2 regions of the Blautia sp. HCN-1074 genome follow, and region 2 is predicted to be linked to the other one. Evidence: riboswitches for the same ligand, from Rfam matches in the RefSeq annotation. Region 2 holds a riboswitch; the other holds the start of a gene.
What was found. A riboswitch is a leader RNA that binds a small molecule or an ion and turns the genes downstream of it on or off. The one in region 2 is predicted to bind ZMP and ZTP.

Region 1 (9,236 bases), on a different contig from region 2:
AACATGCTGTGTAATGCTCTGTGGAATGCCACTGACAGATACATTATCTGCTGATTCCAGTGCAAGTCCTGCCGGCATCTCTGTATCCCAGATAGTCACCTTTCTGGCTACTGTGCCTTCTTTTTTATTTTCGACCACTACATTATACTGTACCAGCTCTCCTACCTGCCATTCATAATGATCTGCATTTTTCTCAATCCAGAATTCTCCGGAATTTACATAAACTTCGGCATCATCTGATTTCTCTTCAGCGTTGGAGGCTTTTGCCGTTGCGGCATTTACACTTTCATGGCCATTAGCATCTTCTTGTGCAACACAATGGAAAATAATCGTAACTGGCTGACTGTATGGCAGATATGAACAATAAAAAGCAAAACCATTTGCATCTGCATCCATACGGGATTCCACAGTTCTTGCTTCATATGCCTGTCCGGTCTTCTTATCCGGTACAGGATAATTTATCTGCTGCTGAACGCCCAGCACTTCCACACTTTGAGCCCCATCAGCAAGAATCAGTCCCTGTGGCAGACCGATATCTGTAATGTTCACATCTTTTGCAATGGTTCCGGCAGTCACATTATTTACCACGATCCGGTAAGCAATCTGCTCTCCCGCCTGCCATTCATACCTGTCTGCTGTTTTATCAATCTCCAGATGCGGACTGTTCATCCATACCTCTGCCATGTCCTTGCGGGATTCCTGTTCTCCGGTTTCAGGATTAAGCAGATTATCTGCTGTCGCAGCAACAATATTTTCCCACTCCTGACCATTGGAATCCTCCAGCGCCTGGCATTTAAAGCGAATGGTAATCATCTCTCCATATCTTAAAGACGGGCATTCTGCTTTCCAGCCATTGTCACCCTGTCTGGTGAGCGTACAGCTTTCTGCGCCGTCACTTGTCTTCACTGTATACTGTCCTTCCAGGAGCTGCAGACATGCCGGAATTTCATCCGTAATGACTACATTGACCGCGCGTACATCCGGCTTTGTCTGAGAAACTGAAACTTCATAGTCTACGGTGTCTCCTGTCTTCCATTCATATTGGGATGTATTCTTGACTACTTCAAGTTCCGGAGAAATCACACTCTTTACCCACACTGTTTCTGTATCCATGGTATCTCCGCTTCCATTTGTACGTTCATAGCTCATAGAAGCATGATTCGGGATAAGGATCGTATATCCATCCTCTGCAAGGTATTTTGAAATATTTATTTCTGATTCTGGTTTCCGACGTACTTTCAGAGTAAATGTATAATTCTGATTATCTGTAAAAGTCTCCTCCTGAAGACTTTCCGGTTTCGCACTGCAGGTTATCTTCTGTCCCTCAATATTAATATCAAACTGATCCGTTACTACCTGTCCTATATCATTTGTAATGCTCACTTTAGAAGTATCTTCGATAGAAAGGCAATCCTCAAGTACATCCTCCACTACAAATGATTTCAGTTTATTTGGTGTTACTTCTGCCTGAATCATATACTGGAATTCCTGTCCCTGTCTGACAGTAAAAGGCTGATCTTTTGTTGCCACACTCGCCTGTTCCCAACTGCAATTACTCTCTCCGACACGTTTCTCCGGGGCTTTTTTCATCTCAACATTGCCAAAACAATAAGACGTAAAATCGAAATATGCATATGCCTTGCAATATTTCTGTCCTTTAAAGGTCGGACAATAAGTGTTTCCTGACGGATCCAGATATTTATTTCTTATGTTTTCTGCCCATTTCTCCTGAGATCCCGCCTTCTTAATTCCATCTTCTCGGGTCTTATCCCACTTGTCCAGTCTAAGCTGATGACAGAATTCTACTGTAAAATTATCTGTATTGTAAAAAAGATTCAGCCAGCCTCTCGGATCATCCGGTTCTATGGCACCAATCGGAGAGGTTACCGTATTTCCTTCTACTGTCAGATAATCATTCTCTTTCAGAACATACGCACTGTCCAGTCCGCAATCCGCAGGAATTCTTACGCCTTGCCCTGCATCAATATCACGGATTGTTCCATGTCCACTGATTGGCAAAGCCTCATCCGTTCCATGCTTAAGAAACTGGAACTTAACTTTCGCGTACCCTACAGAATAAATAAATACGCCAATGCTGTTTTTGGAAAATCCGACCAGCGGATAGGATTCATTATCTTTCCACGCAAAAGTAGCCCCTTCTTTATTCTGAACAATCGTTTCCACAGTATTCAGTTCATAACGTCGTTCGGCATTCTCTACTCCCATAAGGATAAGACGGACATCTACAATATTTCCGTTTCCATCTTTACCTACATTGTTATAACGCATTCCCGCACTTCCAGCCTTATAATCCGGATACACTCTGACACATTCCGTATCACGTTCGCTTTTCCCATTGTCCGAAAAAGCCTCTCTGTCCAGGTTATCACACCCAAAGGATTCATACGTGGTAATTCCGGGCTGAAATTTCATATCAAAGCGATAACTATAGTCTACCGTCTTATCATTGTCCCAGGTTTCTATGGACAATGAAGCCGCCTGTGTTACGCAGGCAGGTAAAAGCCCCAGAACTGCCTGTACGATAAAAAGCAATGCAAGCAGCAAAGCTCCCAGGCGTTCTCTCAGTTTTAAATTACGTTTCATTTTCTGTCTCCTTTCCAAAATAAAAAATGACGCCGGGACAAAATATTTCGCCCCTGATTTGAATGAATGTGGGATTTTTCCCTGCACCTGGCAGGATTAGAGAATAGAAATCAACTACGTGATTTAATAAGTTTTCAGAAATTTTATATGTGAATTTTTCGTAACTATTCAGCAGTCTACTATCCCGAGACATACAAGTCAAAATCCCATCGCCGAAGGCGATTTTTAATGGATTTTGACTCGTAACTGTGAAGGTACTGAACAGTTACAATTTTTCTTTAAAGTCAGTCAGATAAATTATCTTCTTGTTATAGACTCGATTTAAACAATCAGATATTCGCAATTGAAACAGGGGACTTACTTGATTCGGTTAAAACAGGGGATTTCTTTGATTCGATTAAGTATTGGAAATATGAGAGATCAGTACAAGGCATCTTTATCAGAGCCCTGTACCGACTTTTTTTGAAAAATATTGCTGTCTCTGTGATAAGCGACATTTTTACTGGTTATTACGTTTCTTTAACCAGGAAAGAAAATAAAGAATAATTGCCAGAATAATAAAGAATGGAAGAACTGCTCCAATTAACAGCACAAGGAGAATAATAGCAACAGCCGCGGCTACAATAACGATTGCCTTGCCATGCCAGGTAGAAAGATCTAATACCTTCTTCCATTTCTTCTCCGGCTGCGGAGGCGGATCCATTTTACTTCCATAGCTGCTTCCATACGAAGAATATTCTCCATAATCTTCCTGTGCACTTCCATCATCTGTGTCAATCAGTGTTTTGGCTATCAGACGCGGATCTCCCAGTTCTTCAAGAACTTCTCTCTCCGGGCGTCCGCCACGTACCTGAGACTGTATATAATCTTCATAATATCTTACATGTGCCGCAGCCTTGCCTTCCTGCATATTTCCGGCAAGCTGTCCTCTGAGGATGTCCAAAAATTCTTTTCTATCCATATCTGCATCTCCGTTTATCAATGATATCGATATGATCGATCACCCACATCAGGTGATACCGTGTATTTATTCTACCATACTTTCAGTGGATGACAACTAATATAATCATAAAATTTTTATGAAATACTTATAAACTCATTGCTCTTCGCAATTGAAGCAGGGGACTTGCTTGATTCTCTTATATTTTTTCACTTCTGAACTCCTGTTTCAAAATCCTTTATTTTTCCCAGATTTAATCTTTTCTTGTCTTTTTTTTAACATTTCAGAGTCACGCAGATGAAAATCTCTTTCAGCAATCTGCTTTTCTCTCATTATTTATTATCAAAATTGCACAATTCATATCCAGATTTTCAATTTTTTTTGACGATTCAGAAAAATTTTCTTGACATTTTTTTCTCAAAATGCTATATTGTATTCATCAATTAAAGGAACCTTCGAGTACTGACGGAAAATGTGGAATACAAACCACGGGGAGTCGGAGGTTTGTGGAAGCCGACCGTCTGGGCAGTATTTGAAGATTTCAGATACTGGCCTTTTTTTATCCCGTAAAAACAGCTTAACAGTTGTTTTTACCTGTAAAACAGACAGTCTGTCCGACACTTCCTTTAATGAAACAAGTTACTGGTCAGAACAGTAACATAAGTTTTTCATGTTATGCGGAGACGAAAGGAGAAAAACATTATGGGATTCAAATCAGACATCGAAATTGCACAGGAATGCGAAATGCTTCCAATCACTCAGATTGCAGAGAAGGCAGGTATTGATGACAAATATCTGGAACAGTACGGAAAATATAAAGCAAAAATTGATTACAATCTTCTGAAAGAAAGCGACAAGAAAGATGGAAAATTAATCCTTGTTACAGCAATCAACCCAACTCCTGCAGGTGAAGGTAAAACTACTACTACTGTAGGTCTTGCAGATGGTATGCAGAGACTCGGCAAGAGCGTTATGGTAGCTCTTCGTGAGCCATCTTTAGGACCGGTATTCGGTGTTAAAGGCGGTGCAGCAGGCGGCGGATACGCACAGGTTGTTCCGATGGAAGACATCAACCTTCACTTCACAGGTGACTTCCATGCAATCGGCGCAGCTAACAACTTACTTGCAGCCATGATCGACAACCACATCTTCCAGGGCAATGCATTAAACATTGACCCACGTAAGATCACATGGAGAAGATGTGTAGATATGAACGACCGTCAGCTTCGTAACGTAGTAGATGGTCTTGGCGGAAAGACAAACGGTATGCCTCGTGAAGATGGATACGACATCACAGTTGCATCTGAAATCATGGCAGTTCTCTGTCTTGCAAGCGACATCAAAGACCTGAAAGAAAGATTATCCAAGATCATCATCGGATATACATACGGAAAAGTTTCCGAGCAGAAACCTGTAACAGCAGGTGACCTTCACGCAGAAGGCGCTATGACAGCTCTGTTAAAAGATGCTCTGAAACCAAACCTTGTACAGACTCTGGAACACGTTCCTGCAATCGTACATGGCGGACCATTCGCAAACATCGCTCATGGATGTAACTCTGTAACAGCTACAAAGATGGCTATGAAGCTTGCTGATTATGCAATCACAGAAGCTGGTTTCGGTGCTGACCTTGGTGCTGAGAAATTCCTTGATATCAAATGCCGTATGGCTGGCTTAAAACCAAGCGCAGTTGTAATCGTAGCTACTGTACGTGCCCTGAAATACAACGGTGGCGTTGCAAAAGCTGACCTCAACAATGAAAACCTGGAAGCTCTTGAAAAAGGTATCCCGAACCTGTTAAAACACGTTTCCAACATCAAAAACGTATACAAACTTCCATGTGTTGTTGCTATCAACGCATTCCCTACAGATACAAAAGCAGAGCTTGACTTTGTAGAAGCTAAATGTAAAGAACTGGGTGTTAACGTTGCTCTTTCTGAAGTATGGGCAAAAGGCGGCGAAGGCGGAATCAAACTTGCAGAAGAAGTTATCCGTCTTGTAGAAGAACCAAACGACTTCTCCTATGCATATGAACTGGAAGGTTCTATCGAAGACAAGCTGAACCAGATCGTTCAGAAAGTTTATGGAGGTAAGAAAGTAGTTCTGACAGCTAACGCTCAGAAACAGGCTAAACAGTTAGAAGCTCTTGGCTTCGGCAACTGCCCGATCTGTGTAGCTAAGACACAGTATAGCTTAACAGATGACCAGACTAAACTGGGTGCTCCTACAGACTTCGAAGTTACAGTACGTAACCTGAAGATTTCCGCTGGTGCAGGATTCATCGTAGCTCTTACAGGTGAGATCATGACAATGCCAGGTCTTCCTAAAGTTCCGGCTGCTGAGAGAATCGACGTAGACGAAACAGGTAAGATCACAGGTCTGTTCTAATCCAGTTGAAATCAAACGGATAAAATCATCCGTATTCAATCGAATAATTCAAAAATATAAAAATCATATTTATATATGATATGTGTCCAGACGATTTTACAGGCGGGAAGATTTTCCCGCCTGTTTTTTTCTTTATTTTTTTATAAGATAATCTTTTCCAGAAATACCAGGTTCCGTCATATGGATCGGATCAAGAATACGATTGAGTTCATCCTCGTCCATAAGCTTTTCTTGCAGAATCAGACTTCTTACAGATTCGCCTGTCTTAATTGCCTTTTTTGCAATATCTGCAGCCTTCTGATATCCAAGATGAGGACTGATCGCAGTGATAATACCTACACTGTTTTCTACCAGATAACGGCATCTTTCTTCATTTGCTGTAATCCCTACAATACAATTATCTACCAGTGTCTGAACTGCATAGCCAAGAGTATCGATAGACTGGAACATACAATAGAAAATAATCGGCTCAAATGCATTTAATTCCAGCTGACCAGCTTCTGCAGCCATGGTAATCGTAACATCATTACCAATAATATTAAAAGCCACCTGATTAACTACTTCAGGAATAACCGGATTGACTTTACCCGGCATTATAGAGGAGCCATTCTGTTTTGCCGGAAGATTGATCTCTCCAAATCCGGTACGAGGACCAGAAGACATAAGGCGGAGATCATTTGACATTTTGGAAAGAGTTACCGCACATGCTTTCACAGCGCCGGAAACAGCTACAAATGGATCCAGATTCTGAGTGGAATCAATCAGATCAAAAGCCTGTATAAAGTCCATTCCTGATATTTCAGTAAGATTTGGAACAATTCTTCTCAGATAACCCTCGTCTGCATTAATTCCTGTTCCAATAGCAGTGCCTCCCATATTAAGGGTTCGCATCTCATCCATTGCTTTATCCATTCTGTGGATATCACGCATGATTGCTACCGAATATGCTTTAAATTCCTGTCCCAGACGAATCGGCACTGCATCCTGCATCTGTGTACGTCCCATTTTGATTACGTGATCAAACTCTACCGCTTTTTCGTTAAGAGCATCGTAGAGACGAAGAAGCTGTTTCTTCAGATTCTGCAGCAGACGAAGAGAAGTCATTTTACCGGCAGTAGGAATAACGTCATTGGTAGACTGTCCACAATTCACATCATCGTTAGGATTTATAATTGTATAATCGCCCTTTTTTCCTCCCAGTATCTCAATTGCGCGATTTGCAATTACTTCATTGGCATTCATATTTAAAGATGTGCCTGCTCCTCCCTGAACAGGATCCACAATAAATTCATTATGGAATTTTCCTGAAACAATTTCATCACATGCTTGGACAATCGCCTGTGCTTTTTTCTTCTCAAGAAGCCCCACTTCACAATTAGTTATCGCTGCTGCTTTTTTTATGTATGCAAGACTGTTAATAATTTCCGGATGCATATTCAGCCCCGTAATGTGGAAATTTTCGGCCGCACGTAAGGATTGCACTCCATAATATACATCTTCCGGAATATCCTTTACACCAATAGAATCTCTTTCTACACGATAGTCTGTTTTTTTCATAGTCTTTCTCCTTTTTCTGTTCATTCTTCCCCGGATAATCATTCCGGTGCATTTTCCCACAAAATCGGCGGTTAATATTATCCATTAAACAGTACTGTTATTATCTCTCTCATGTATTTGCCCTCATTATATATCTCTGCTATAATATAATCAAATACATATATTTTTATAAAATATATAGTGTTTAAGTTATGTTACTGTTCACATACCACTATCCCGAGACATACAAGCCAAAATCCCATTTCCGCAGGCAATCTGGAATGAATTTTGGCTACGTTACTGAGAACGGAGTGAACAGTAACTAAGTTATATATCGGAGGAGTTTATATGTTTCAGGGAATGGAATACATCTATGAGGTATACAAGGAAAAAAGCTTTTCCAAAGCTGCTGCTGCTCTTTTCATTTCGCAGCCTTCTTTAAGCGCCAATGTAAAACGTGTAGAAAACCGTATTGGCTATCCTATTTTTGATCGAAGCACCAAACCTTTACAGTTAACCGAAGTTGGAAAACATTACATACAGGCTGTTGAAAAAGTCATGGATATTGAAAATAATCTTGAAAACTTCATACTGGATCTGGGAAATCTCAAAACAGGAACTCTCAATGTAGGTGGCAGTAACTTCTTTTCTTCATGGATTCTGCCTCCCCTTATTGCTGATTTTTCCCAAAAATTTCCACATGTTCAAATTTCTCTTGTAGAAGAAAGTACAGCAAAGCTATCCCAGTTTCTCCAGGCCGGAAAGTTAGATCTGGTGATCGATAACTGTATTCTGGATAACCAGATTTTTGAACATTATATCTACCAGAAAGAACAACTTCTTCTTGCAGTTCCCAAAAATTATTCAATCAATACCAAACTGCAGGAATATCAGATTCCTATTGAGGAAATCCGGAACGGGCAGTTCCGCTCTTCTGATATTCCTTCTGTTCCATTAAACAAATTTGAGAACGAACCATTTATTATTCTTCGTTCAGATAACGATACCGGTAAGCGTGCACTTACCATTTGTCAGGAAAATCACTTTTCACCTTCTGTAATATTTCGCCTGGATCAGCAGATGACTGCCTATAATATTGCATGTTTGGGAATGGGCATCACTTTCATCGGGGATCTTCTGCTCTCCAGAGTTCCAACAAATTCAGAACTTGTTTTTTATAAGCTGCCCGGTCAGAGCAGTAAACGCACTGTATTTTTTTACTGGAAGAAAGGCCGCTATATAAGCAGAGCCATGGAAGAATTCCTGAAGCTGCCTTTTTCCTGATATGCCATACATATCAAAAACTGCCGCCTCCACAGATTTTACTTGTGAAGACGGCAGCTTTTCTTTATCAATAGCTTTTTATTCGCATCTCAGGAGATCACAGGAAACCGGAGTATAAAATTCTTTCTGAAAGCTCTCAAAATCATTACACTTTCCAAGAAGCCACATCAACTTTGCGACTATTGCCTCCGTTGTCATATCATATGCCTGAAGGAGATGATATCTGGACATTGCCCTGAATCCAACCTCATACAATTCTACATCACTTCCCTCCAGCATTACCTGTGTAGCAATCACAACAATACATTTTTTTCTGTTAAGACATTCCAGTTTTTCCAGAAAATTTCTTTCATCTGCAAACGGAATTCCACCAACCCCATAACTTTCTATAACTACTGCTTCATAATGATCACTGATGTAATCCAATATATCTGGTGTGATTCCCGGAACAAGCTTCAAAAGAAATACTTTGGGCACCAAATGG
Region 2 (9,236 bases):
CGGACTGATTATCACTCCATTAATATGGATCGTAGCTGTAGCACTTGGAATTGCATGTTATTTCGTAATTCCTAAAACAGACGTAGAATACGAATATCTGTTTATCAACGGCGATTTCGACATCGATATGGTAATGGCGAAAACAAAAAGAAAGAGAGTAAAGAGTTTCAAATTATCAGAGGCAGATCTGGCTGCACCGTTAAATTCCCACAGAATGGACTATTATAACGGAAACCAGAAGATGAAAGTACTGGATTTTTCATCAGGAAATTCAGAGCATAAACGCTTCGGAATCATCACAAGACTGGACGGAGAATTATGCAAGATCATCCTTGAGCCAGACGAGAAACTTGCACAGGCTATGAAAAATTCAGCACCGAGCAAAGTTTTTTTGGATTGACATAGAAACTGATTTTTGTTACACTTGTTGAAAATAAAAGGGCCAGTTAATGGTTCCTTTTTATATTACAATAGTAATTCAATTTCATATACGCAAGGGAGGAAATGCAATGGGTACTATCATTGGTGAAGGTATTACTTTTGATGACGTTCTGTTAGTTCCAGCATATTCAAAGGTAATTCCGAATCAGGTAGACGTTACAACGTACTTAACAAAGAAGGTTAAACTGAACATTCCTATGATGAGTGCAGGAATGGATACAGTAACCGAGCATCGTATGGCAATCGCCATGGCGAGACAGGGTGGTATTGGTATTATCCACAAGAATATGTCCATTGAAGCTCAGGCTGAAGAGGTAGATAAGGTAAAACGTTCCGAGAACGGTGTTATCACAGATCCTTTCTATTTATCTCCTGAACATACACTCAAGGACGCAGATGAGTTAATGGCGAAGTTCCGTATCTCCGGTGTGCCGATCACAGAAGGCAGAAAACTGGTAGGAATCATTACCAACCGTGATCTGAAATTTGAGACAGATTTCGATAAGAAGATCAAAGAGTGCATGACTTCAGAGGGACTGATCACAGCCAAAGAAGGAATCACACTGGAAGAAGCCAAGAAGATTCTGGCGAAATCCCGTAAAGAGAAATTACCCATTGTAGATGATGACTTTAATTTAAAAGGTTTAATTACTATTAAAGATATTGAGAAACAGATTAAATATCCTCTGGCAGCAAAAGATGATCAGGGACGTCTTCTCTGCGGTGCAGCAGTAGGAATTACAGCTAACGTACTTGCACGTGTAGATGCACTTGTAAAAGCATCTGTAGACGTAATCGTAATCGACTCCGCTCATGGACATTCAGAGAACATACTTAAGGCTGTCCGTGAGATCAAAGATGCATATCCGGATCTGCAGGTAATCGCAGGTAACGTTGCAACAGGCGCTGCAACAAAGGCGCTGATTGAGGCTGGCGTTGATGCAGTTAAAGTTGGTATTGGACCTGGATCTATCTGTACAACACGTGTCGTTGCAGGTATTGGTGTTCCACAGATCACTGCTGTTATGGATTGCTACGAAGTGGCAAAAGAATACGGAATCCCGATTATCGCAGACGGTGGTATTAAATATTCTGGAGATATCACAAAGGCTATCGCAGCCGGTGCGAATGTCTGCATGATGGGAAGCATGTTCGCAGGATGCGATGAGAGCCCGGGAACATTCGAACTGTATCAGGGTAGAAAATACAAAGTATACCGTGGTATGGGATCTATTGCAGCTATGGAGAACGGAAGTAAAGACCGTTACTTCCAGGAGAATGCGAAGAAACTTGTTCCGGAAGGTGTCGAAGGACGTGTTGCTTACAAGGGACATGTTGAGGATACTGTATTCCAGCTTATGGGTGGTCTCCGTTCCGGTATGGGATACTGTGGTGCTGAGAATATCGAAAAACTTAAGACAACAGGCAGATTTATCAAGATTTCTGCTGCATCTCTTAAGGAATCTCATCCACATGATATTCATATCACAAAAGAGGCTCCAAACTACAGCGTAGATGATAAATAATAAAGATTTACAATAATAAATGCCCCGGTTGGCTGCTGGTGGAAGGAAAGCAAATACCTTCCGGCATATGCTGACAGGGGTGTTTTTTGTATCAAGAAATCAACTTGTCGGCACACTAGAAGATAAAAAAAGTCTCCATATATGACGGAGAGAAATTATATCGCTAAGGCGGTTATTGCAGGTATAGAATCCTGTAAGAGAAGGTAAAAATGCAAAAACAGATAAACAAAACTAAGAAATCAAGTAAAAAAGGCACGAAAACTGCGGCGAAGTCAGGGAGCGCAAAGAAGACGGGGAGAAAAGCAGGAACTTCAAAAAATGCAAAATCAGCCACACTCTATGAGGCGAAAAAAACGACTGTCAGAAAGAAAAGGGGAAAGAGCAGCAGAATAAAACAGAGAAATCAGCGAGTGTTTATAGCTGTCCTGTTAATTATTATCGTGCTTTTAGCTGGATGGATCGTGCTGAATCGTGCCGGAGAAAATGGATGGAGTATTGGGGATTTTTTACATAATTCGGATGACATGGTTTCTGATACAGAACAATCAGAAACATCCTCAGGAGACGATTCATCCGGTGGACCAGAGCAGTGGCAGAAAGAGGGAGCACCTTATATTGATGTGGAACTGCTCACACCAAATGAGTATTCCAGACCACAGATTCCTATCGAAAGTGTAAACTATATTGCAATTCATTACACTGCAAATCCAGGAGCAACAGCTATTGCAAACAGGAATTATTTTGAGAATCTGGCAAATACCCATGATACGAAGGTAAGCAGCCATTTTGTGGTGGGACTGGACGGAGAGGTGGTGCAGTGTATCCCTACTTCTGAAATGTCTTATGCGACGAATTCGCGCAATGTAGATACAATCTCAATCGAATGCTGCCATCCGGATGAAACGGGGCAATTCAATGATTCAACATATGATTCTGTAGTGAAACTGACAGCATGGTTATGCGTGCGGTTTGGGCTCACATCCGAAAATGTGATCCGCCACTATGATGTTACCGGAAAGGACTGCCCGAAATATTATGTGGAAAATCCGGATGCATGGCTTCAGATGAAAGCTAATATTGCAGCGCAGATCAATGTAGATTATGGATTGCAAGGATAATGACAGTAACGCAACAAAAATTTATTCCCAATTGACTATAGTAATAGAAACTTGGCTTGTATGTTTTGAAATTTTTTTATATATGTCAGAGCATCAAGTGGTCAATATACTTATGGGGATAGTAATGGGTGAACAATAATAATCACACAGAAAATAAGTACCGCACAAAAAAATTTGCCTTGAAATCCGCAAAAAAGTATTGTACTATAATAGCAACGTGTGAATTTTCACAACAGTACCTGCATGACTGGCGGAAGTAGGATTACCTACAGGGAGTGCAGTGTGTATATGAGCCGACCGCCTGGGCAGCCTGGAGAGAAAGGGTTTCCCAGGCTTTTTTTGACCTTATTTTTAATGAAAAGGAGAAAAAATTATGGAAATGTTATCACTGGAAAAAGAACTGAAAGAGAATTCCTATCCGGGAAGAGGAATCGTAATCGGACGTTCTGCAGACGGTAAGAAAGCAGTGACAGCTTATTTCATCATGGGCAGAAGCGAGAACAGCAGAAACAGAGTATTTGTAGAAGATGGAGAAGGAATCCGCACACAGGCATTTGATCCATCCAAACTTACAGATCCGAGTCTGATCATTTATGCACCTGTACGTGTACTGGGAAACAAAACAATCGTGACAAACGGAGATCAGACAGATACTGTTTATGAGGGAATGGATCATCAGCTTACTTTTGAACAGTCCTTAAGAAGCAGAGAATTTGAGCCAGACGGACCAAACTATACACCTCGTATTTCCGGAGTTATGCATGTAGAGAATGGAAAATTCAGTTATGCAATGTCAATCCTCAAGAGCAACAACGGAAATCCGGACGCATGCAACCGTTATACATTTGCATATGAGAATGCGATTGCCGGTGAGGGACATTTTATTCATACTTATAAATGCGATGGAAATCCACTTCCAAGCTTCGAGGGAGAGCCAAAACTGGTAGCGGTTCCGAATGATATGGATGAATTTGCAAACCTTCTCTGGAACAGCCTGAATGAAGATAATAAGGTATCTCTGTTTGTGAGATATATTGATATTGAGACTGGAAAGTACGAAAGCAAGATCATTAATAAGAATAAATAATAGTCACTTACTGAGTACAGATAGTGCTCATAGATTATTGTGGGCATAAGACGATGCTTTCGCAGTTAGAAATTATTTACAGAAATTAATTTTAAAATACTTATTTGGTTCATACGGAGGATTTATATAATGAAAGAATTCGAATTAAAATATGGCTGTAACCCGAATCAGAAACCTGCAAAAATTTATATGGCAGACGGATCCGAGCTTCCGGTAAAGATCCTTTCCGGAAGACCGGGATATATCAATTTCCTAGATGCATTCAACGGCTGGCAGTTGGTATCCAATCTGAAGAAAGCGACAGGACTTCCTGCAGCTACATCTTTTAAACATGTATCTCCTGCAGGTGCTGCTGTAGGACTTCCTCTTACAGAGACTCTGGCAAAGATTTACTGGGTAAATGATATGGACTGGAAGAATTTTTCGCCATTAGCATGCGCTTATGCAAGAGCCCGCGGTGCTGATAGAATGTCCTCTTTTGGTGATTTTATTTCTCTTTCTGATGTGTGTGATAAAGATACAGCACTTCTGATCAAGAGAGAGGTATCCGATGGTGTGATCGCACCTGGATACACAGAAGAAGCTCTGGAGATTCTGAAACAGAAGAAAAAAGGAAACTATAATGTAATCCAGATCGATGAGAACTTTGTACCGGCTCCTCTGGAACACAAAGAAGTATTTGGTGTAACTTTCGAGCAGGGACGTCAGGAACTTGTGATTGATGATGCAATGCTTTCCAATATTGTGACAGAGAATAAAGAGCTTACAGAAGAAGCAAAACGTGATATGAAGATTTCCCTGATCATTCTGAAATATACACAGTCCAATTCCGTATGTTTCGTAAAAGATGGACAGGCAATCGGTGTAGGAGCAGGACAGCAGTCACGTGTACATTGTACAAGACTTGCAGGCCAGAAGGCGGACAACTGGTACCTTCGCCAGTGCCCGAAAGTGCTGAATCTGCCATTTAAAGATACAATTTCACGTGCGGAACGTGACAATGCCATTGATGTTTATATCGGTGATGAATATATGGATGTACTTGCTGACGGTATGTGGGAGAAAACTTTCACAGAGAAACCGGAAGTATTTACAAAGGAAGAGAAACGTGCATGGCTGGATCAGATGACTGATGTTACACTTGGATCTGATGCATTCTTCCCATTCAGTGATAATATTGAGCGTGCTCATAAGAGTGGCGTGAAGTATATTGCTGAGCCGGGTGGATCTGTGCGTGATGACGCTGTGATCGAGACTTGTAATAAATATGGAATGGTGATGAGCTTTACTGGTATCAGATTGTTCCATCACTAAGGTGCTGGTACTGGTATGGGGACGCGCAGGACATTATATGTTTTTGTCCGCGGTTTCGGAGCCTAAGAAAAACTAAGCGCCAGGAAATCTGCTAAAAACATGTAAAAAAATTTCAAACTCGCCGCAAATGCGGCTCAGACAGTGAAATTTTTTTACATAACGCAGATTTCCTGGCGCTAACTTTTTCTAAGACTCCTGCAAATGCGGGCAAAAACATATAATGTCCTGCGCTGGTTATGAGCAAGTAGCGAAGCGGATTGCGAATATACGCTTGCCCCAGGGATGTTAATCAAGGACATTGGCTATAGATGTTATTGGCGGATATGGGATTGCTATAATTATGGAAAGTCATAGAAGGGGACGAAAAAAGCATCAGCTCTAGCTGATGCTCTGAGAGCGATAGACGGGGCTCGAACCCGCGGTCTCGACCTTGGCAAGGTCGCGCGTTACCAACTACGCCACTATCGCATTTATTAAATTGTTTGCTAGGATATTTTCCTCAGCGACAAGATATATATTACTATAAAAAATATTATTTGTCAAATACTTTTTATTGATTTTGAGAATATTTTTTGAAAAAAGTTATGGCTGCTTCATATCGGGGAATAAAATTTGAATATTTCGTGAAGTCTTGGATGGGAAAATTGCAAAAGAGCAGGGGCTGTGCTATGATAATTGAATGTAAAGCAATAAAGGAGATGAAATTTGCTTATGAAAAAAAGACTGATGATGCTGGCTCTTTGTTCTGCACTTGCAGTTCCGACTACAGTATCAGCGGATATCCTTGATTATGAGGGTACGATTAATGCTTACAAGCAAGACAATAAGACTGCCCAGACTTTTGAGATTGACAATGGAAGCGGGGAGAAAGTAACTGCGGTTGCCAAGACAGATATAGTTTCGATATCTGTCAAGTCTACATATATAAGCTCCAATCCTGGTAAGGACGGAAAGAAATTAAAGAAAGTTTATCTTGGAACGAGCGTGGAACGTGTTGCTGTTTGTGATAATGGCTGGAGTAAGGTGACCTATGAATATAAGAATAAGAGCGGCGAACAGAAGATCAGCGGTTATGTGCAGACAAAAAATATCAATGACAGTGATCAGGTAAAGGCCGCGAAAGGAACTTTTACAGCATTAAAAGACAGCGATATTCTGGATTATCCAGGTAAGAAGGATGGGGAAGTGGTAGGTGAGATCATTCAGGAGGATGAGGTTAAACGACTTGCTACTGTCAATGATATATGGAGTCAGATTTCCTATAAGAATGATGAGGGAAAGAAAAAAATCGGCTATATACCAACCAGTGTGCTGGAGAATGTGACAGACACGAAAGAAAGCGAGGAAGAGACAAAAATCGCAGAGGTAGATGGACAGGAAGCGGGTGTCATCCATAAAAGCGAAGGCAAGGGAGTTTTTGCCGATGCGGTGGAAGGCGTGACTGCATCTAAAGGTGAATCTGTCAATGGCGTACAGATTGGTACCCCGGTGGCAGTGTCATCAGAGGCAACTTTGAAGCCATTAGGAACATTTAAGATTACACATTATTGTCCATGCAGCATTTGTTGTGGCCCATGGGCAAACGGCATTACAGCATCAGGTGTAACAGCTACAACAAATCATACGATTGCTGTAGATCCTTCGCAGATTCCATATGGTTCCAAAGTTGTAATCAATGGACAAGTCTATGTTGCTGAGGACTGTGGCGGTGCAATTAAGCAGAATTGTATCGATATTTATGTTGCTACTCACCAGGAGGGTGAAGATAAAGGCGTGTATTATACAGATGTATATTTGCTTCAGGAGTAGAAGTCAGTCGGATATTTGCAATCCGCTTCCACTACGTGGCTCTACACCGAATAACTGCTTATTGCTCTCTGCAATTGAAGCAGGGGACTTACTCGATTCGGTTAAAGTCTGATAAATGAGAGAATAATAAAATCCAGAAGAATCCAAATATGAAATGAAATAAATCATATTTGGGATTACTTCTGGACTTTTTTATGATTTCATAGAGAAAGCGTAACTGTTCAGTGCCTTTATAGTTACGAGAAAGTTCTATATTTTATGCGTTCTGAAGTGCCTGTTCGATGTCAGCAATAATATCATCTGCGTTTTCGATACCAACGGAGAGACGGATCATTCCCGGTGATACTCCGGCTTCTGCAAGCTGTTCATCATTCATCTGACGATGCGTGTGGCTTGCCGGATGAAGAATCATAGTCTTAGATGCCGCTACATGAGTAGCGATAGTAGCAAGTTTCAGACTGTCCATAAAACGGACGGCTGCTTCTCTGCCACCTGTTAATTCAAAGGAAATAACACCGCAGGTTCTGCCTCCGTTCATGTATTTCTGAGCCAGTGGATAATATTTGTCATCCGGAAGCCCTGCATAGTTTACGTGAGAGACTTTCTCGTGGGCATTCAGAAATTCTGCGATTTTCTGTGCATTATAGCAGTGACGTTCTACGCGAAGTGGCAATGTTTCCAGTCCAAGGTTCAGAAGGAAACAGTTTGTCGGAGATGGAATAGAGCCAAGGTCACGCATCAGCTGAGAGGTTGCCTTTGTGATATACGCTTTTTTTCCAAACTGTTTCGTGTAGATTACGCCATGATAAGATTCATCTGGTTCTGTCAGACCATGATATTTATGTCCATAAGCATCCCAGTCAAAGTTGCCGCTGTCAACGATAGCTCCGCCAACTTGTACAGCATGTCCGTCCATATATTTGGTGGTGGAATGAGTAACGATATCTGCACCCCATTCAAAAGGACGACAGTTAACAGGAGTAGCGAAGGTGTTGTCTACGATAAGCGGAACTTCATGCTCGTGAGCAACCTTTGCGAATTTCTCGATATCCAGAATAACCAGAGCAGGATTTGCGATTGTTTCTGCGAAAAGTACTTTGGTGTTAGGGCGGAAAGCAGCAGCAATTTCCTCAGCACTTGCATCTGTATCAACGAAAGTGCAGTCAATGCCGAGCTTTTTGAAAGTAACGGCAAGAAGATTGAATGTTCCTCCGTAAATAGTGGAAGCAGCTACGACATGATCACCTGCTTCGCAGATATTAAAGACCGCATAGAAATTAGCAGCCTGTCCGGAAGATGTAAGGATTGCGGCAACACCACCCTCCAGATCAGCGATTTTTGCAGCTACGGCATCGTTAGTCGGATTCTGAAGACGGGTGTAGAAATATCCTTCTGCCTTCAGGTCAAAAAGCTGTCCCATTTCATCAGTGGTATCATATTTGTAAGTGGTACTCTGATAAACCGGGAGTGCGCATGGTTCACCCTTGGATGGAGTGTAACCGGAATGGAGACATTTAGTCTCGAGTTTAAAGTCACTCATGAGTCTGGTTCCTTTCTTATGTTAAATTGCTTCAATAAAATGTTGTATTAATATTGGGAAAATGATGATATTGATACAAAATTTCATGATAGTCTTAGAAAATTATACCTCTGAAATTTGTAGAAGACAATATGAAAAGGGAAATAAAAAATCTAAAAAATGTAATAAAAAGATGCCCAGGCTTTTTCTGACCAGCAGTGAGTAAAAAATATAATAAAAAATGCCCAGGCTTTTTCTGACCAGCAGTGAGTAAAAAAATATAATAAAAAATGCCCAGGCTTTTTCTGACCAGCAGTGAGTAAAAAAATATAATAAAAAATGCCCAGAGCCGGAATCGAACCAGCGACACGAGGATTTTCAGTCCTCTGCTCTACCAACTGAGCTATCTGGGCATTTGGTTT

Region 1: another riboswitch for ZMP and ZTP. It lies ahead of WKT11_RS14230 (formate--tetrahydrofolate ligase); the one in region 2 lies ahead of WKT11_RS08340 (IMP cyclohydrolase).

Annotation. Positions count from the first base shown of each region.
Region 1 covers NZ_JBBKBP010000018.1:65,874-75,109, reverse strand. The annotation lists gene WKT11_RS14240 (isopeptide-forming domain-containing fimbrial protein) at 1-2,604, opposite strand, end outside; gene WKT11_RS14235 (DUF1700 domain-containing protein) at 3,104-3,565, opposite strand; ZMP/ZTP riboswitch at 3,993-4,078, shown strand; gene WKT11_RS14230 (formate--tetrahydrofolate ligase) at 4,247-5,932, shown strand; gene WKT11_RS14225 (aspartate ammonia-lyase) at 6,065-7,489, opposite strand; gene WKT11_RS14220 (LysR family transcriptional regulator) at 7,817-8,752, shown strand; gene WKT11_RS14215 (asparaginase) at 8,831-9,236, opposite strand, start outside.
Region 2 covers NZ_JBBKBP010000007.1:117,134-126,369, forward strand. The annotation lists gene WKT11_RS08325 (DUF6106 family protein) at 1-400, shown strand, start outside; gene guaB (IMP dehydrogenase) at 510-1,967, shown strand; gene WKT11_RS08335 (peptidoglycan recognition protein family protein) at 2,177-3,085, shown strand; ZMP/ZTP riboswitch at 3,319-3,399, shown strand; gene WKT11_RS08340 (IMP cyclohydrolase) at 3,459-4,172, shown strand; gene WKT11_RS08345 (phosphoribosylaminoimidazolecarboxamide formyltransferase) at 4,302-5,486, shown strand; tRNA gene WKT11_RS08350 (tRNA-Gly) at 5,882-5,954, opposite strand; gene WKT11_RS08355 (3D domain-containing protein) at 6,198-7,295, shown strand; gene WKT11_RS08360 (O-acetylhomoserine aminocarboxypropyltransferase/cysteine synthase family protein) at 7,552-8,835, opposite strand; tRNA gene WKT11_RS08365 (tRNA-Phe) at 9,155-9,227, opposite strand.